DNA from 3 places in the Anaerosinus sp. genome. Region 3 is predicted to be linked to each of the others. Evidence: riboswitches for the same ligand, from Rfam matches in the RefSeq annotation. Region 3 holds a riboswitch; each other region holds the start of a gene.
What was found. A riboswitch is a leader RNA that binds a small molecule or an ion and turns the genes downstream of it on or off. The one in region 3 is predicted to bind cobalamin.
Positions count from the first base shown of each region.

Region 1: linked by a shared signal. The riboswitch ahead of ACWZFG_RS02275 (TonB-dependent receptor plug domain-containing protein) and the one ahead of ACWZFG_RS00795 (TonB-dependent receptor plug domain-containing protein) in region 3 are both predicted to bind cobalamin.
Region 2: linked by a shared signal. The riboswitch ahead of ACWZFG_RS02405 (TonB-dependent receptor plug domain-containing protein) and the one ahead of ACWZFG_RS00795 (TonB-dependent receptor plug domain-containing protein) in region 3 are both predicted to bind cobalamin.

Region 1 is NZ_CBDNNH010000003.1:21,893-27,996, reverse strand. It holds gene cobN (cobaltochelatase subunit CobN) at 1-616, opposite strand, end outside; gene ACWZFG_RS02275 (TonB-dependent receptor plug domain-containing protein) at 878-2,800, opposite strand; cobalamin riboswitch at 2,931-3,107, opposite strand; gene ACWZFG_RS02270 (radical SAM protein) at 3,182-4,225, opposite strand; gene ACWZFG_RS02265 (ABC transporter ATP-binding protein) at 4,203-5,459, opposite strand; gene ACWZFG_RS02260 (iron chelate uptake ABC transporter family permease subunit) at 5,459-6,104, opposite strand, start outside.
Region 2 is NZ_CBDNNH010000003.1:64,589-70,692, forward strand. It holds gene cobN (cobaltochelatase subunit CobN) at 1-433, shown strand, start outside; gene ACWZFG_RS02395 (nitrogenase component 1) at 449-1,738, shown strand; gene ACWZFG_RS02400 (nitrogenase component 1) at 1,728-3,029, shown strand; cobalamin riboswitch at 3,103-3,279, shown strand; gene ACWZFG_RS02405 (TonB-dependent receptor plug domain-containing protein) at 3,452-5,344, shown strand; gene ACWZFG_RS02410 (ABC transporter substrate-binding protein) at 5,405-6,104, shown strand, end outside.
Region 3 is NZ_CBDNNH010000002.1:109,531-115,634, reverse strand. It holds gene ACWZFG_RS00800 (3'-5' exonuclease) at 1-347, opposite strand, end outside; gene ACWZFG_RS00795 (TonB-dependent receptor plug domain-containing protein) at 663-2,663, opposite strand; cobalamin riboswitch at 2,853-3,024, opposite strand; gene ACWZFG_RS00790 (OmpH family outer membrane protein) at 3,180-3,452, opposite strand; gene ACWZFG_RS00785 (YbjN domain-containing protein) at 3,660-4,133, opposite strand; gene ACWZFG_RS00780 (autotransporter outer membrane beta-barrel domain-containing protein) at 4,200-6,104, opposite strand, start outside.

The DNA of each region.
Region 1 (6,104 bases), on a different contig from region 3:
GCCTTTCAATTTCAGCAATTACTTGATTTGGATAAGCTAAGTTCTGCCATAACCAATCTTCCCGCGAAAAAATCATACCAATGATCGGCTTATTGAGTGATTGCTTCTTTTCCAAATACTCCTCAATACTTAAGGTTTCATCCGGATAATTAGGATGATATACCCCTGCCCATGGCATTTGTTTTGGTTCTTCTACTTGACAATTTTTTTTACAAAATGTTTTTGCAAGCCAAAGCCATAAATTCGAGAAATTCTCTAAGCCGCCATAACTAAAATATTTAAAAATTGTATTTTTTTCTTCGGGAGTTAAGCCTAAATCCAGTACATCGTCACCAGCATCCATGATGTGATAAAGATGGTAAATGTGGTTTTTCTGCATATAGATTGAAGATTTTTTTAAAAAGTCACAGCATAATCCCGTCCCCATCCATGACACTAAAACAAACTCACACGCGCAAAGCTTCTCTTCCCAGCGTTGATTCCAGATTTCACTATCTTTTATCTGCAATTGCTCAAAAGCATCATTTAACTGATTTGTTTTCTCAGCAAGAAGCTTAGCTGCTTTCATTCCCCTCTCATGATGTTCCATATTGGTGATAAATAATATTTTGCTCATATTCTTTTACTCCATTGCTCATTTATCGACGGCTACCGGGGTCATCTATCGAAATAAGCGATTCACACAAAATCGAAGATTTTGGTTCTCTGCTTATAATATCCTCGCTTCTTTAAGCGGAAGTAAAGACCTCGTAAGCCCCTGAATTACGCGTCTGATTTCAGTGGGAGTTGAGCCTCCTACTGAAACAGCCTTGTTTATATTAGAAAAATAGGGCTGTTATCAGCCCTATTGCTTTCATCATAAAGTGCGAATTGATGATTAGAATGAATATTGAACTCCAACTTGGAAGTTACGCCCTGGTGCTGAATACCAACTACCATCTGGATCCATATCATAACATTGATCTGTATAGAATTTATCAAAGATATTATTCACACGAATAAACGCTTTTGCATTGTCTTCGAATTGATAATTGATTGCTGCATCCCAAATCCAGAAAGAGGTAAATTCATCGGCTATATTTTTCCCTTTGCGCCCTTCTCTATCAATAATGCCTCTGCCGTTAAGCTGCATATCAAATTGATCCTTTTCGTATTTCATCCCGAGGTTCCAAGCACCGCGCGGTAAATATCCATTCCGATTTGGATTTGAAGATGCATTTTCCGGATCAATATACAAATGCGTATAGCCTACATTGGCACTAAAATTATCATTAAATTGCTTTGTTAACTGAACATCCCAGCCACGGGCACTTTCTTCCCCAACATTGTAATATTTATAGGTGTCCGAATTAAATCCGATCATATTTTCTGCTTCTCGCTTAAATATATTGAAACTACCCGTGAAGGTTTTATCAAATTTGTGATTCACACCAAATTCTATTGTTTTTCCTGTTTCCGGTTCTAAATTTAAACTTCCGTAAGAGGAATATAACTGATATTGATTTGGCGATATAAAGAATTCCTTATAACTCATATAGTAATTTGTATTGTCACTCGCTTCATAACCTAATACAACACTTGGCGTATTGTGGTGTCCATATACGGAATGATTGTCTGTCCGAATCCCCGTCGTTAATGTCCATTCATTATTCATATGCCAAGCATCTTGCAAATAAAAGGCACGATTTGTAATCGTTCGATCTCGCCAAGCATCTGTATAACCATAACTTGTACTAGAATAATTCTTGATCTTATCTTGATAAAAATCAAAGCCGCCTACTAAGGTGTGATTCTCTGTTGTATAAGTTACCTGGTCACTGATCCCAGAAGTCTCTAAATCCATTAACCATACGTTCATTGGATCATTATAGTTATCGTTAAGATAGTTTTTATTTTGATATAACGAAATCTGATTTACTGCTTTTTCAGAAATACGATTTGTGGATAAAATACTCAATCTCTTTTGGTCTTTTTCACCTTCACTAATTTTCGTTTCATGAAGACCGCCATTTTTCGGGCGTAAATAATCCGATTGATAAGATTCGTAAGTAAATACTAGCGAAGTATCTTCATCAAAATCTTTGCCGATTTTAAAATTAAAATCGTTTGCATTTACTTCATTTTGAATTGTATTGCTGCGCCCATCCTTAAAATCACCACTAATATCTTTTTGCGCAGCAAGCATCCAATAAACATTGTCATCCGTTCTTCCCGTATTCAAAAAACTATATTGTTCCTTACCAAAACTGCCACCTGTAATTTCTAAGGAAGTTTTATTATCACCTGCAGAGACTTTGCGTGTAATAATATTAATTACACCGCCAGAGGCATCTGAACCATAAAGTGTTGATGCTGAACCTTTTAATATTTCAATTCGTTCAATGGTATCCATATCTACTACTTCTGAAGCATTAAATTTTGAGAAAGTACTACCATTTGTATTTACTCTCATTCCATCAATAAGAACTACAATATTTTTTGTTCCATTAATATAAATACTGTTTGAAGTATAATTTCCGCCACCGTTTCCATAGTTTTGAATAGTAACACCTGGAACATCTCTAAGCACATCCGTTAAGTTTGCATAATGATTTTTTTCTAACATTTCACGCGTAACAACATTGATATTTGCAGGTGCTTTAAAAGCACTCTGTTCCATTTTAGATGCTGTAACAACAACATTGTCTAGCGTATATTCATCTAAGGTAGCGGCTTCTACACTTGGCAATGCTAACGAAACAAATGTAGTACAAGCAATCGCGGCTAAAATTGTTCTTTTTCGTAAAAAATCCCTTTTCATTGTAGATTCCTCCAAAAATAATTAATAGAAAATAATAAAAAACTCTGTCACGCGATTTGCGTACAGAGTTTTCATGCAAAATAAACAGTATTCACTGTATATCTCCCATCCCTGTCGCTCGCAGGTCTAACGGTATGATCATGCAACGGCAGTTCTTCTGACTCAGATTCATCACTTCTCCAGCCTTCCCAAGATTTCTCTCAGTGACATATTTGGAGTTGCTCCTCTTTACAGCGGCGGGACCGTACCGGATTTACACCGATTTCCCTATTAAGCCCTTTTGGCACCTATTGCGCGATTATGAAATTCGTTTTTCATCATAAACTATATAGTGGCTATATAGTCAAGCTTTTAAAAGCATAAATTTATATTTTTCTCCAATTAACTACAATGAATTGCTGTCCGCTTCAAACTACATTCCGAAGGATATGCCATTTTTGTTTTGCTACCATACCATCTAGCAAAACAACCCCCGCCACACAACGAAAAATCATTGCACTCTAAGCAAAAATGCAAACTATTTTTTATTAACTCTGCAACCTTGGCTTGTTTTTGTCTATCCACACCCGTTTTAATATTTCCAATATAAAAGTCAGGATTACCAACCAATGAAGCACAAGCATAGATATCTCCAGTTGCATCAACATAAATTGCAGCACCATTCATCGCATGGCAATGCGCAAAGGTCGTTAAGCTGCCTTTTTTTAATTTTTCCACGCGCTCTAACTGCGCAAACAATATTTTACGTCCTGTTAGTTCTTCAAGCTTTTCAGCTAAGGTAAACGCTTTCTCTAATCCAGCTTTTACGTCTTGAGGTTCTGCCGCTTTTATCTCTGCACCGCGTCCTTGTCCTCTTAGTAAATCAAACCCAATTCGCCTTACATTTCCAAGGTAATAGGCAAGCTCTACAATCCCTGTTAATTTATTTACATTTTGAGCTGTCACAACACAAGTCACACCGATTTGGATAGAATGATGTTTCAAAATTTCAATTCCATTTAAAATCGCCTGCATACATCCACTACCATTTGGAAAACATCTCTGCCTATCATTTTCCTGTGTTCTCCCATCTATGCTAACGCCAATTGCAACTTTTCCTTTTTTTAAGATTTTCGCGATTTTCTCAGTAATTAACGTTCCATTTGTTTGCACCTGCATTAATGCAGGAATTTTATTTTCCTGAACATATTCAATCACCGCTTGAATGACTGGAAAATTCAGCAGCGGTTCTCCACCACTAAATTGAAGGATAAACTTCTCCTTACTTCTTGCAGCAATATCTACTGCTTGAATCGCTGTCTCAACTGACATAAAATCAGCAGCATGTTCATTTGCATAGCAATACTTACATGATAAATTACAAGTACCGGTTAAACTAAGTAATAGCATCTTTGTCGATGTTTCAAATTGATTTAAAAACCCCATTTTTCTGCTCCATTAAATGCATAAATTCATTTGTTGTCATTACTTTTACTTGTGATTGCCGTATTAATACATCGTATAAGCGTTTTGCTTCCCCATTTGTATAATCACGTTCTTCAATCGGTGTATCCTCCAAAACAATCAATTGTTTTGCAATAAATGCATCTTTTAAGTTCATTAAATTATTTATTCCATAGGCAATATTACAAAGTACTGTAAAGGTTGCATGACCAATTAACACGCGATTTTCCTCACTATTTGATTCATCGATAGGAGCAAAAGCTTCCTTATAAATCACCTTTGCATTAAATGCAGACGCTACAATTGCGTCTCCATCTCCAGTTGATAATACCCCCGTACTAATCTTATAGTGCTGTTCATATAACTTTCTTATTAAATCCGAAGCAATCCCGCCTCCACTAATAATGTGAATCCGTTGCTTGCTATCATTTCTGTTCTCTTTATGATAAGTATAGATATCAAGCAATCCCGATACATAATTATTAAACACTGCTGCATTCATCTGATACGCTTGATGTAAATTACCAGTAGTGATTACTTCTTCTGGTAATCCATCCGCTAAAACGTTACCTTTATTCAGTAAAATTAATCGAGAACAAAATTTTGCCGCCAAGCGAATGTCATGAACAACAATCAAAATAGTTTTTCCCTGACGACAAAGCTCTTTGCACTGACGAAAAATCTCTTCTTGATACGTTAAATCGAGACTAGCCGTAGGCTCATCAAGAAAAATCAAATCCGTTTCTTGTGTAAGAACCTTTGCTAATAATACACGCTGTTTTTCCCCACCTGACATATGATTAATATCCTTATCCGCTAAATGAGAGACGCCTGTAAATTTCATATATTTTCCAGCAATTGCATAGTCCTCTTCACTTTCATTCTGCCACCATTCCAAATAAGGATATCGTCCTGCTAAAACAACCTGTTTTGCTGAAAATCCGAATCCTGTATTAATTTCCTGCTGCATATAAGCAACTTTACGCGCAATCTGCTTTTCAGATAATGTATGCAGATTTTCCCCAAATATTTCGATGGTTCCTATTGCTGAATGAATTCCCCGTAAACTTTTTAGCAACGTACTTTTACCTGCGCCATTGGGTCCAATAATACCAACAAACTCTCCCGGATTTACTGTAAAATTAATGTCCTGTAATATAGTATAATTGTCTATCGCTAATCCAACATTTTCTGCAATCAGTATAGGTTGTTTCATTATAGCTGCCCCTTCCGCTGCGCCCGTCTAAGTAAAAACAAAAAGTATGGTGCACCCATTAAAGCAGTCATTACACCCACGCGAATCTCCGCTGGCTGCGCAATCAATCTTCCCACCGTATCACACCCTAATAGAAAAGTCCCTCCAGCTAAGGCACAGGCTGGTAATAAAATCCGGTGTTCTGCTCCTAAGATAATCCTCATAATATGTGGCACTACTAACCCAACAAAGCTTATACTACCACTGACACATACTGCAGTAGCTGTCGTTAGTGAAGCAATGAATAATAAAAGCATTCTCAATTTGGCTACCGACATACCGACAGAGCGCGCTTCTTCCTCACCAAGAACAAGAATATTCAAATGTCTAGCTAATAAACATAAAATAATAATACCAAGCACAATTGGACCAACTGCCAAATACACATGTTCCCAGCGTCTATAATCTAATCCGCCAACCGTCCAAAATAAAAATTCCCGCAATTTATATTCATTCATAAAAGTTAAGATTCCCGAAGTCAACGCTCCTAAAAAAATGCTGACAGCAACACCGGCCAGCAATAATACCATAACGGGAATTTTTCCATTGCGCATTGCAAGAAAAATCGTTAAAGCAACGGTTGCCAAAGATCCGATAAATGCAAAA
Region 2 (6,104 bases), on a different contig from region 3:
ACCGCGTTCGTATTGCGGTGACAGCAGTGATCGCAGTAAAGTAGAAATGCGTAGTTTGCAAGAAGAAACAAAACGATTATTTAGAGGCGAAGCGATTAACCCTAAGTTCATCCAAGGCATGAAAAAACATGGCTATAAAGGTGCACAGGATTTAGCAAATTATGTTGCACACAGTTATCAATGGGATGCAACCAGTAATGTGATGGAAGACTGGATGTATGAGAAATATGCAGAGAAATATGCATTTGATAAAGAAATGCAGGAATGGATGAAAGAAGTAAATCCATGGGCATTGCAACGGTTGACTGAAGTATTGCTCGAAGCGGAGCAACGCGGATTGTGGAATGCGAAAGCGGAGACGAAGGAAGAATTGCAAAAGCTTTACTTATCGCTTGAAGGTGAACTGGAAGAGCGCAGTGAATCGAATGCTTAACGGGGAGGCGAAGGAATGATTCGGCAATCAGAACGAAAAAATCTCGTTTACTGTAATTTGGGAAATGCCTACTTATCTGTTTCTTGTAATCCTGGTGCAGTGGTAGTGTTTCATACACCAAAAGCTTGCTCTCATTTAGCTTTGCGTAATTATTGGAGTATAAAACGGCGCGGACTGCTGCGTGATCCTTTAGCGATGCTGCCAGAGAAAAACAATCTGTTTGTAACTGGCATATCGGATAAAGAAGCTATCTTTGGCGGAGAAAAGATTCTTCGCCAATGCTTGCTGGATATTTCACAAATGGAGAATGTGCAATATATCGTTGTTGTTCCCGGATGCACAGCCGGTGTAATTGGCGATGATGTCGAAGCGGTATGCAAGGACGTCGAGGAAAAGACAAAGTTACCGATTATCGTTGTGTCAGGTGCCGGCTTTATGAGTAAGCATTATACGGAACATAACATCAAGATGCTGGAAACTTTGCTGGAACGCTTTGCAACAATTAAGCCGAAAGAGCGAGAGAAAAAAGAAAAGCTTGCCGTTATCATTGGTGAAAATAGTGGAGCGGGCAATGAAAATAATGTTCGTGAAATAAAACGACTACTTCATTATTTTGGTTTTACGCGTATTTTATTTCCGCCCAATACGATGACAAAAGAGGAATTTGCGATGATTCCCGAAGCGAATTTAATTTTATCGGTAGGAATTGCACGTGAATATTATCCCAAGATGCAAGAATATGCAAGAGTGTTGGCTGAGCGTTATCAAACGAAGTGTTATACGGGGAACTATCCTAAAGGGATGGCAGAAACGAAAGTATGGTTTAAAAAAATCGGAGAAGTTTTAGCGTGCGAAGCAGAAGCTAAACAAGCCTGGGAAATAGAAAATACACGTCTGGAAAAGTTTTTACAAAAAAAACGCGAAGTTTTGTCGGGGAAAAGTTACATTTTTGTTATTGGGTATGCAAGCCGTTATTTTGATCCGAAGTTTCATTTAGAAACGTTATCAGCTGTGGGTGCAGAACTTAAAGCGGTAGTTTTACATAATGATTTAACGAGTAAAGAAAAAGCAGAGCAACGCAAGCGAATCATGGAGCTAACGGATATTCCCTGCTATACAGAAGAAGAGATAAAAACGCTGGCAGAGCAAGTGGACTTTGTTTTAACGACGACAGATTTAATTGATCTTCCCCATCAGTTGTCTATCTCAATTCAACAAGTTGGCATTTGGGGTCTGGAAAATCTGCTAAATAAAGTATCTATGGCAATTCATGGACGTGGCAGGAGGATTCTATATGAATACTAATCAGAAATTGCAGCGGTGGCTGCCGTGTAAAAGTCGTTGTGAAATGGCGGGCGCAGCCTCATTTTTTTTAAGTCTAAAAGATTGTGTGATTTTGATAAACGGGCCTCGTTGGTGTGCAACGATTGCCGAACGCGAGATGGCAAGAGTCGAGAAAAAATATGAGCGAAGAATCTTTTGTAGTGAAGTAAAGGAAATCGATTTGTTGTACGGCGCAGATGATGCGCTTTTGCTGGCGTTAGAAGAAGTAAAAAAAGAATGTAATCCTAAAATGATTGCAGTCATCAACAGTTGCTCAGTCAGCTTAATCGGTGATGACATTCAGGGGATTTGTCATAGAGCTAATTTAGCTTGTGAGATTATTGCGGTTGATGCAGGCGGACTTAAGGGAGAATTTTGGGAAGGGTATCAGGAAGCATTAGATAAAATTCTTGACTTAGTTACTGCAAAGGTAAAAGTTAAAAAAGAAGTTGTGCGGAAAAATCGCGTAAATCTTTTTGGCTGGTGCAATAACTATCCCAATTGGCAAGGGGATTTAGCTGAAATCAAGCGAATGCTTATATCCTCTGGGATTGAAGTTGGTGTTTGCCTTGGTGCAGATGAAACTTCTCTAGCTGAGATGATGCAATTGCCATTGGCTGCTTGCAATATTGTTTTAGCTCCGGAACTTGGAGTTGAAGCGGCAAAACGGTTAGCAGAAGAATGGGGGCAAGATTACCTTATTGCGCCTACACCTTATGGAATGCAATGTTCCATTGCCTGGTTAAATCGGATTGCAGAAAAATTACAGATCAATATCTGCACAGAAAAACTAGAAACAGAAATCGACATCAATCAAGAAAAGCTGGATCAAGCAATTTTTCAGCTCAAAGCGGATTGTAAAAACTTTGGCTTTGGCGACGTATATTTAACGCTTCCTTACGGAGTTGCTTATGGAATCGTAGCAGCACTAAAAACAGAGTTTCCTGAATTTAATGATATTTATCTCAAAATAGAAGGCCCGAATAAAGCAGAATATCCAATGATTCAAGGCGTACGCGCCTGGCAGGTGCAACCAAGTGCTGTATCTGTTGAAGAAGCAGGTATTTCGCTTGTCCTTGGAGATTGGCAAACGAGATTGGAAGTTGGGCAATACGATCGGATGATTTTTAAAAATTTTCTTATGCCAATGCAAGGTGTTCCTGTTGCAGAACGTCCCTATGCAGGTGTTTTGGGATGGAAGCACTTTATGGCGGAAGTGATAGAAGTGTTTCATATGATTGCTTACTTACATCCGGCAAAAGTTGGAAAATAAAAAACATTAAAAAATCTTGACTGTATGACCACTATATAGTGTATGGTGGAAAACGATGCAATCATTTCGACAAATTCATATTGAGAAGATAGGTGCCGAAAGGCTTAATAGGGAAATCGGTGAAAAACCGGTACGGTCCCGCCGCTGTAATGGGGAGTAACTCCACAAAGATGTCACTGGATATATTCTGGGAAGGCGTGGGGAAGCGATGATACAGAGTCAGAAGAACTGCCTAGATTCATTTTGCCATGAAATCCTACGAGTGATAGGAAGGTGAAAGATACTGTAACTATACAATGCTGTATGCATTTGTAGGTATAGATATGGAATTTAACGCCTTTTTGCTTTTGCGAAAAGGCTTTTTCACGTAATAGCATGGTTTTTCGTTGAAGTGAAATGAAATTGAGGAGAGGTCAAAATACGTGAAACGAAAATTTTCAAAATCAAAAAAACTGGCAGCGATACTTATGCCAACAATTGCTTTAGCGACAAGCTTTATTTATGCTAATACAGCCTTTGCTGAAGAAAATTCCCAAGAAGCGATAGCTTCATATTTCTTTGATGAAGTTGTTGTAACTGCAACAAGAACACCTGTGAATGAATTTAAGGTCAATGCGAATATCAATGTAATTACAAGTGAAGATATTGCTAAAAATCATTATACGGATTTGTCGGAAGCGTTGCGTTCCATTCCTGGCGTTACAATCGCCAATTATAGTTTAGCTGGCTATGATAATAGCAATGGGTTAAAAATTAATGGCGCAGATGAAATTGTTGTATTAATTGATGGGGTTAAAATGAATGCAGCGGGCAATAAATTTTCGGCTACGATGTTTAAAAACTTAGATAATGTAGAGCGTATTGAAGTTTTGAAAGGCTCTGCATCAACATTATACGGCTCTGATGCAAAAGGTGGTGTTATCAATATCATCACGAAGAAGATCAACCACAATCAATCGAAAATAAAAATCACTGGCGGCAGTTATGCTACGGAAAACTATTTATTTAGCACAGAGGGGCACGATGAAGATTGGTCATGGAGAATTTCGCGCCAGAAAGATCTGCTTGGCGATTTTAAAGATGGTAGAGGTGTGACGACGCCAGCGCATTTAAATGGAGATACAACGAGTATAAAAATAACAAAAGAGATTGGTGAAAAATCTGATTTGACGTTTACTTATGATGGATATAAAGCGGATGAAGGTTATACAGCGTTGTGGGAAGATGCGTTTAAAAAAGGAAGTATTGATAATTATAATTGGAAATTGATTTATAATACTCAGATTGATGATAAATCGACGAATCAGTTCTCTTATATGAACAGTGTTTTTGATACAGATTACAATAAATATTTCACCAATATAAAAACTTATCGAATTTCTGATCAATATACAAGGCAGTGGGATGAAAATAATACGTTGATTGCAGGCTTTGAGTTTACGCAGGATAAAGTCGTTACTTTTAATAATGTGAAACTTACCAATCGTGCTTTGTATCTACAAGACGAGTGGGGGATAGATGACCGTTGGACGCTGACGAGCGGAATTCGCTATGATAATAACTCCGGTTTTGGCAGTCATACTTCCCCGAGTGTAAACCTTGGTTATATGGCAAGTGATGCAACGAATTTATATGTTGGGTATAGCGAATATTTTATTCCGCCTTCTCCGACCAATTTGTATAGTGCAAAATATGGAAACCCGAACATAAAGCCAGAATCCGGGAATACGCTTGAGTTTGGGATTAATCATCGGATTGATGATACGTTTGTGGCTTCTGCACATATCTTTAAACGTGATTCAGAAGATAGAATTGGCTATATCAGCAAGATCGGTAAATATGCAAATGTGGGTGACGAAAAAGCAGATGGCTGGGACATTCAATTGAAAAAGCAATTTTCTGACGCATTTAGTGGATTTGTTGGTTATACCCATACCAATGTAGACCCGACAGACCAAAGGGCAGAAAATATTGACGGGTATATTCCGAAGGGAGCTTGGAACGTTGGTCTCGATTATAAAGCTGGTAAGTTAGATCTTTCCGTATTAGGGCGCGGGGCAATTGATAGACCAGGGCCGCAAACAGCTGATGCGGTAGATCACTTCTTCCCGGCAAATACCTATTGGGTTTGGGATATTGGAATCAATTATCAAGCAACCGATGATATTAAAGCCTTTATTAAAGTGAATAATGTCTTTGATAAGTTTTATGCTGAGCATTCAAATGCGCGTTATAACTGGAGTACAACTCCGGATGAGCAATGGTGGAGTGCACCGGGCAGAAATGTACTTGTAGGGATGGAATACACTTTTTAAATCATTGATGAACCGAAAGCATTCGGTTCATCCTTCTTGCTAAGGGTGGAATAAAAATAGATGAAAAGATTTAATCGTTGCATAGTGCTTATTTTACTTGTTTTTGCATGTATATTAGGAGGCTGTGGATCGACGCGGGATGATGTGAATACGACGATTCTTAATACAGGTTATGATGTTGTAGATTCTACAGGAACAAAGCTTCATTTTACAAAGAAGCCGGAACGAATTGTCTCATTGACTATCAGTACTGATGAAATCCTATTGGAGTTGGTATCTGAGGATAGAATCGCAGCTTTAACTTATTTAGTTGATGATCCTGGGATATCAAATGCAGTTGAAAAAAGTAAAACGGTCTTAGCTCGTTTGGACGGAAATAGTGCGGAAGCAATTCTGGCACTAAAACCTGACTTAGTTATTGTTGCAGATTTTTTTAAAGTAGAAATGATTGAGACTTTACGTGAGCTAGGAATTCCGGTTTATGTATATAAAACGCAAAAAAATATTCAAGATGTAAAAAATTCCATTGTGGAACTGGCAAATGTTGTAGGAGAACCACAAAATGCTTTACCGCTACTCACGATGATGGATGCAAAATTAGCACAAATCGAAATGACGGTGAATGAAATTCTGGAAAGTGAACGAAAAAGAGTGATTTATATACAGACCAATGGAGCAACCTTTCGTCCTGAAAGCACATTTCATGATATTTGCAAGTTTGCAGGGGTAAAAGAGGCGGCATTGGAGCTGAATTATCAAA
Region 3 (6,104 bases):
ACTGTACAAAAATGCGAAAAATTTGGCATCGTAAGCTGATAATAAGTCAAACAACTTTTTAGCACACTCATATCGAAGCTCGCATTATGGGCAATGACATTTCTGCCTTCCAAACATGGCTTCAAATCGTTCCATATTGTTGAAAAATTAGGTTTATCTCTCACATCTGCCGGTGTAATCCCATGAATATCTATATTAATTCGATTAAACTGCATCATCGGTGGACGAATCAATGCATAGTAAGAATCATATATTTCTCCATTTTTCACTTCAACAACAGCAACACTGCACGCACTATTACGATATTGATTCGCCGTTTCAAAATCTATTGCAACAAAATTCATCATCCATTACCTTCCACAAGACAAAATTACTTAGAATATTGTACAGCATAACCTCAATCAGTGCAATCAAAAAATCATTCGTAAGCCTTTATACTACAAAAACAGGGATTTCCAAATCACGATAGCTTTGTATCATTTCTTCCCCTGCTCCTTCCCGCTTAATAATTAAATCCGGGCTTAAAGCAATGACTGAAAAGCAGTAAAACATATACTATATTTTTGTTTTCTCAATTTTCACATCCTCACAATACCTCTTCTATAGCCAAAAATGGTATTAAAATGGCAGATATCATTTAATATCTGCCATCTTATATAAAATTAGAACCTATGTGTATAAGCTAATCTATAATTACGAGGAGTAGACCAATTTTCCGAATTATTTATCGGGTTTTCACGATTTAGTAAATTATATCCGCCCAAGGTAATTGTATCATCCGGATTAATATCATATTGCATCGTTAAATTCAAGTCAATTTTGTCAGGCACTCTATGATCTTGATATTTCGTATTACCTGCATAATTATAATATGCCATTTCGCGTTTTGCTGTCACAAACCACTCCATATCAAGCGTCAATTTATCTTTTTTATAGGTAGCTCCCGCAGAAAATTGCAATCTAGCTTCATCTTGTGTCCAGTCACCATCGCCGTCCTTAGCTTCCGGATTTCCATAATAAGCACCTAAATTAAGTTGCAAATTATCATTTACTTTTTTAGTATATTCCATTTCTACTCCCGTATTTCTAAACTTATCACGATTGATTTGGATACTTGTATTCGGATCACCGCCTGGAATTACTGTATTTTCTTTTACCCATTTAAATTTATTTTTTACATCCATTTTAAAAACTGCAAGTTTAAAAGATTCCGTATCATTAATCACTTTTAACCCAGTTTCATAATTCCACCCTTCTTGCGGTTTTAATGGAAGCGCTGTAGATATGGCAGCTGATCCATAAAAAGGTGAATTCGATGCCGGAAGTTCAAACGATTTACCAACATTCACATACCAGGAAGTACTATCGTTAATTTTATAGAGTGCTTGCAATTGTGGCAAAAAGATATTTTGTGCATCATCATACTCATTTCCCTTCACAAAATGTTCTCTTGCTCCAATTGTCGTAGAAAATCTGTCATTGATTTGATTGGTATAAGAAAGGTATAATGCATAACTGTCTCTATCAAAGTCACCTGTATGAGCACCATAGTTTTGCGTATAGCTCTCACGATGTATATTAATTCCACCTACCAAGGTATCTTTTCCATCATTAATATCCCATGCTTTTTGCGTATTAAAATCAATACTACTTAAATCCGTATTCGTTGTAGCACCTTTATAGCCTCTTAGCTTATTTTTATTATAAGTAATCGTAGATTTTAATTGATTCTCCGTGTCATCATAACTCAAATTTACATTTTGTCTATTATCATAATATAAGTTTTCTTTAGTAAGCTTGGTCCAATCTTTTGTAGCATTATCATAGGAAAACTGTTTATAAGTACTATCTGTATCTGAATATGCGTAAGTCATTGTTAATTTATCATTAATATTATAATTCATAAAGATAGAGTCTCTCGTCCCTTTATCTTTTGAGGTCTTTTTCGTTGTTGTCGCAAATAGTGGATTATAATCATCGATAGAATTATAGAATTCGCGTTTATAAAAAATATTAACATCATCCGCATTTACGCCCACGGAGTAGTTTTTATTATAATTGCCCGTTTGCGCTGTTACACTTCCGCCAACTGTACCAGATTTTTTCGTAATAATATTAATGACGCCGCCCATAGCTTCTGCACCATATAAAACGGCATTTGAACCTTTTACAATTTCAACTCGATCTACTGCTTCTACTGGAATAGAGCTCATCATACTATTATAATTCATTAAGTTTACAGGACTGCCATTCACTAAAATGAGCGTGCCCTTATCCATCCCACGGATATTAATACGCGAATACATTGCGCCATAATCACCGCCACCATTTCCATATGAATAGCTATTAATCCCAGGAATGCGCTCAATTGCTTCAAAAACAGTCGCTGCACCACTATCTTTTAACTTTTGTGCGGTAATTACCGTCGTCGTTGCCGGTGTGTCTAAATCTTTTGTTTCAATACGTTGCGCCGTAACGATTACTTCATCTAATGTAAACTCATCAAGCGTTGCTGTTTTCATTTCTGTTGCTGGTTTTTCTTCCTTAACCGCAACATCCCCAGCTTCCTCCGCATGTCCTACCGCACCACTAAGCACAAAACTTGTCCCCATTAACATCGTAAGAAAAATCTTTTTGTACAAATTTCTTTCACTTCTTAACATTTACTCTTCCCCTTTTATCTTTCATCATCTATACAAAGGATAATCTATAGCCAATCTTTCATGGTCCTACAGCTTCCTCTGAAACAAAATAAAAAACCCTTTCCCATGATTGGGAAAGGGCAAAATATTACGCAGAAATATATACTAAGTATATAGCGCAATATCCCCTTCCTGTCTGTCGCAGGTCTAACGGTGATCTTACAGCGGGCAGTTCTTCTGACTTAGGTTCATCGCTTCTTCTGCCTTCCCAGAAATTCTCCAGTGACATTATAGAAGTTGCTCCCCTTACAGCGGCGGGACCGTATCGGATTCTACCGATTTCCCTATTAAGCCTTGCGGCACCCCTTGTGCAAATATGCTATTTTAAACAACGATTGTCATTATAAACTATATAGTGGTCATATAGTCAACATTTTTCTACAAAATTTTTCACATAGAAAAAGTCTCCAACCATAGAGAATATCTCTATGGTTGGAGACCCATTTTATTTAACCTATTATAATTATATTCTTATTTTTACTTAATCATCTCAATAACGTCTTTCGTCAAGTCTGTACCACCATACAGCATTTCTTCTGCTTTAACAACTTGATAGATTCCTTTTGCTTGTGCCGCTTTAGCAATTGCTTGATTTATCTTCGTTTGAATCGGTTCCATGACTTCCAATTGTTTTTTCGCCAAAGCTTGGTTCAATTCTTTTTCTAATGCCATCTTTTCCGCATCATTTAACGTTGCCGCCTTAGAATGATATTCTTGCTGCGATTTTTGCTGTTCTTGCTGTAGCGTCATCTCTGCTTTATTTATATTAGGATATGCAGCAAAAACCGCCTACAAGTTAACATATCCAAGACTTTCCGCTGCTTCTGCTTTAGAAATCCCACCATTTGCAAGTCCAAATAAACAAACTACAGAAACCATAACCGCTAAAAATATTTTTTTCATCTTAAAACGCTCCTTAATATACATTATAAATTCTATTTTTTATGTAAACTATTATTATTCTGCCCAAATTTTCTGCATAATCTTAGGATAAGCATCCTTTAAATGTTTTACTATCATATCTAGCATCAGATGAACCATATTACTATCAAATGTTTCCTCAACAAATGGGAGGCAAACATCAAGATATAAATTATAATCTGTGCCTATATAGTATTTAAAAATTTTAAAGTCTCTATTGATTTCATTTATAAATTCAACTATTTCCCCTTGTTTTTTCTCATCAATACCGGTAAATATTTGTGTTCGAATAAGCGTAAAAATACTTTCGTCAATAATAATACCCATTGGTAACATCTGACTATTCACTTCTATGCGCGATCTGAAAACAACACTCTTCAATTCATCGTTCATCACTTCTACATTGAACACATGAATTTCATTTTTTTCTAAAAATTTTTGAAAGTTTTCTGCTTTCTCATTCATTTGGTCACTCGTTTTTTTGATTTCTTCTTGTACTGCTTCTACCATGAATATCACTCCTAAATTTTATTTTGACAGAGGCTAAATATAGCCCCTGTCTATATTTATTGCAAATTAGAAACTCCAACGTAAACCAGCATCAATACGCCAGTCAGTTTTTATGTCGCCACCTATTGATTTCTCGAAATTACCATAGGCATAAAGTTTATCATTGAGTTGAGAAGTTCCGCCTAACATGAATGTTACCCAGCTGTCTTTAAAATCTTGCTTTGTACTTTTTGGCATATTATCAGCATCATAATACGTATTCATATCGCCACAGAATTCATGACTATATGATAATTGTGCGTAAACACTGCTTTTCTCCATTTCTCTACCAAATGCTATCCCAATACGTCCTATCAAACTATTCATACTACTTTGATTTACATTCATCGTCTTATACTTGCCATTGACATCCATGAAATCACTCGTCGCATCATAATCACTTCCATTAAGATGCCCATACGTAAATTCTAACTGTGGTTCATAATAAAAACCATTATCTTGCTTAATTCGACGACCGTACTCTGCACTAATAGAGGTTCCCCAAGTATCATAATCTCCTTCTACCTGATGTCCATCAGCATTGAATACCGTATAATCATTAGTCAGTTTCGTTCCTTTCAAGATCAAATCGGCATAATGTCCTTTTTCTCCATTCCATGTTCCATAAAGTGCAATACTCTTAGACTTGTCATCACCACTACCTCCATATTGATAGCTGCTGTCACCTTCCATAATGCTTATCGCAGTACCAACACGCCAATTTCCATCGACTTCTTTATCGTAGCCAACTTGAACAGTATTATAATTTGCTTTATAATCGGTTTTATTTTTATCACTACTAGATTTTCCTCTATAAATACGTGCCCATGCTCCAACATCTCCGGATGATAACCGTAAATCCCCCATACGTTTCATGAGATTGTTATTTTCAGTGCGCCATCCCATAGCAGCTGATGTCATCGCAGATTTTACTCCACTCATCACCGCAGTTTCATAATCACCATAAGTGATAGTTCCACTTGAACCATTATTAAACGTAATTTTATCTATTATATTGCTATCAGTCCCATTTTTAAATAATATCTCTGCTTTTGCTGATGGTGCAGTAATGCTTTCATTAACAGTTGCCATACCAGTCAAATTACTTACTCGTCCATCTTCATTAATTACGCCATTATATTGCACTTTGTTAGCCAAGCTGTTTAACGTTTTTTCCCATGAAGTATTATCCAATGCATTTACATTATTATTATCAGTAGAAATCGTAATACTGTTATTACTCGAACCTGCTTTTAGTCCATTAATTACAAAATTACCCTGATTATCATTAATCATTAAATTTCCATCAGCATATGTACTAGCATATTTTACATTCATATTACCACTAAAGGTATGAGCAGTAATCGTATGACCAGACTTTTGTTCAATGATTCCTTCATGACCTTTACTTCCTCCAACAAGGTCACTTACATTAGCATCTTTATCTGCATTAAACCTCCATATTGCACCATCTACTAAAGAAAGTTTAGTTATTGGTTCTGCTGATACATCACGCATCATCGAAAAAGTTCTCTGAATAGATCCTGTTTCAATACCACCTTCTAGAACCGATCCCTTTCCTAAACTAATGTCTACATTACCACTTGTATTTCTTATTGTACCTTTAATTACAGAATCTTCCCCTGGAACAATCGCTATACTTCCACCATGATTTTCAATGTCGCCTGTGATATTCACACGTTTATTCGTTGTATCAAGTTTTATTTGACCACCTGCCTCGGCTAGCAGTGCTGTTTTATTAACTGCATTAATCGTGGTATCACCTTTTATTTCAACCGTGCCGGCAGAAGCCCAAACTGCTTGTGCATTATTTTCATCTACAGTAATATCAGCATCACCATTAATTGTAACTTTCCCATTATCCTTTGCTAAAATTCCATTCCCATTTTTCGCATGAACTGAAATATTATT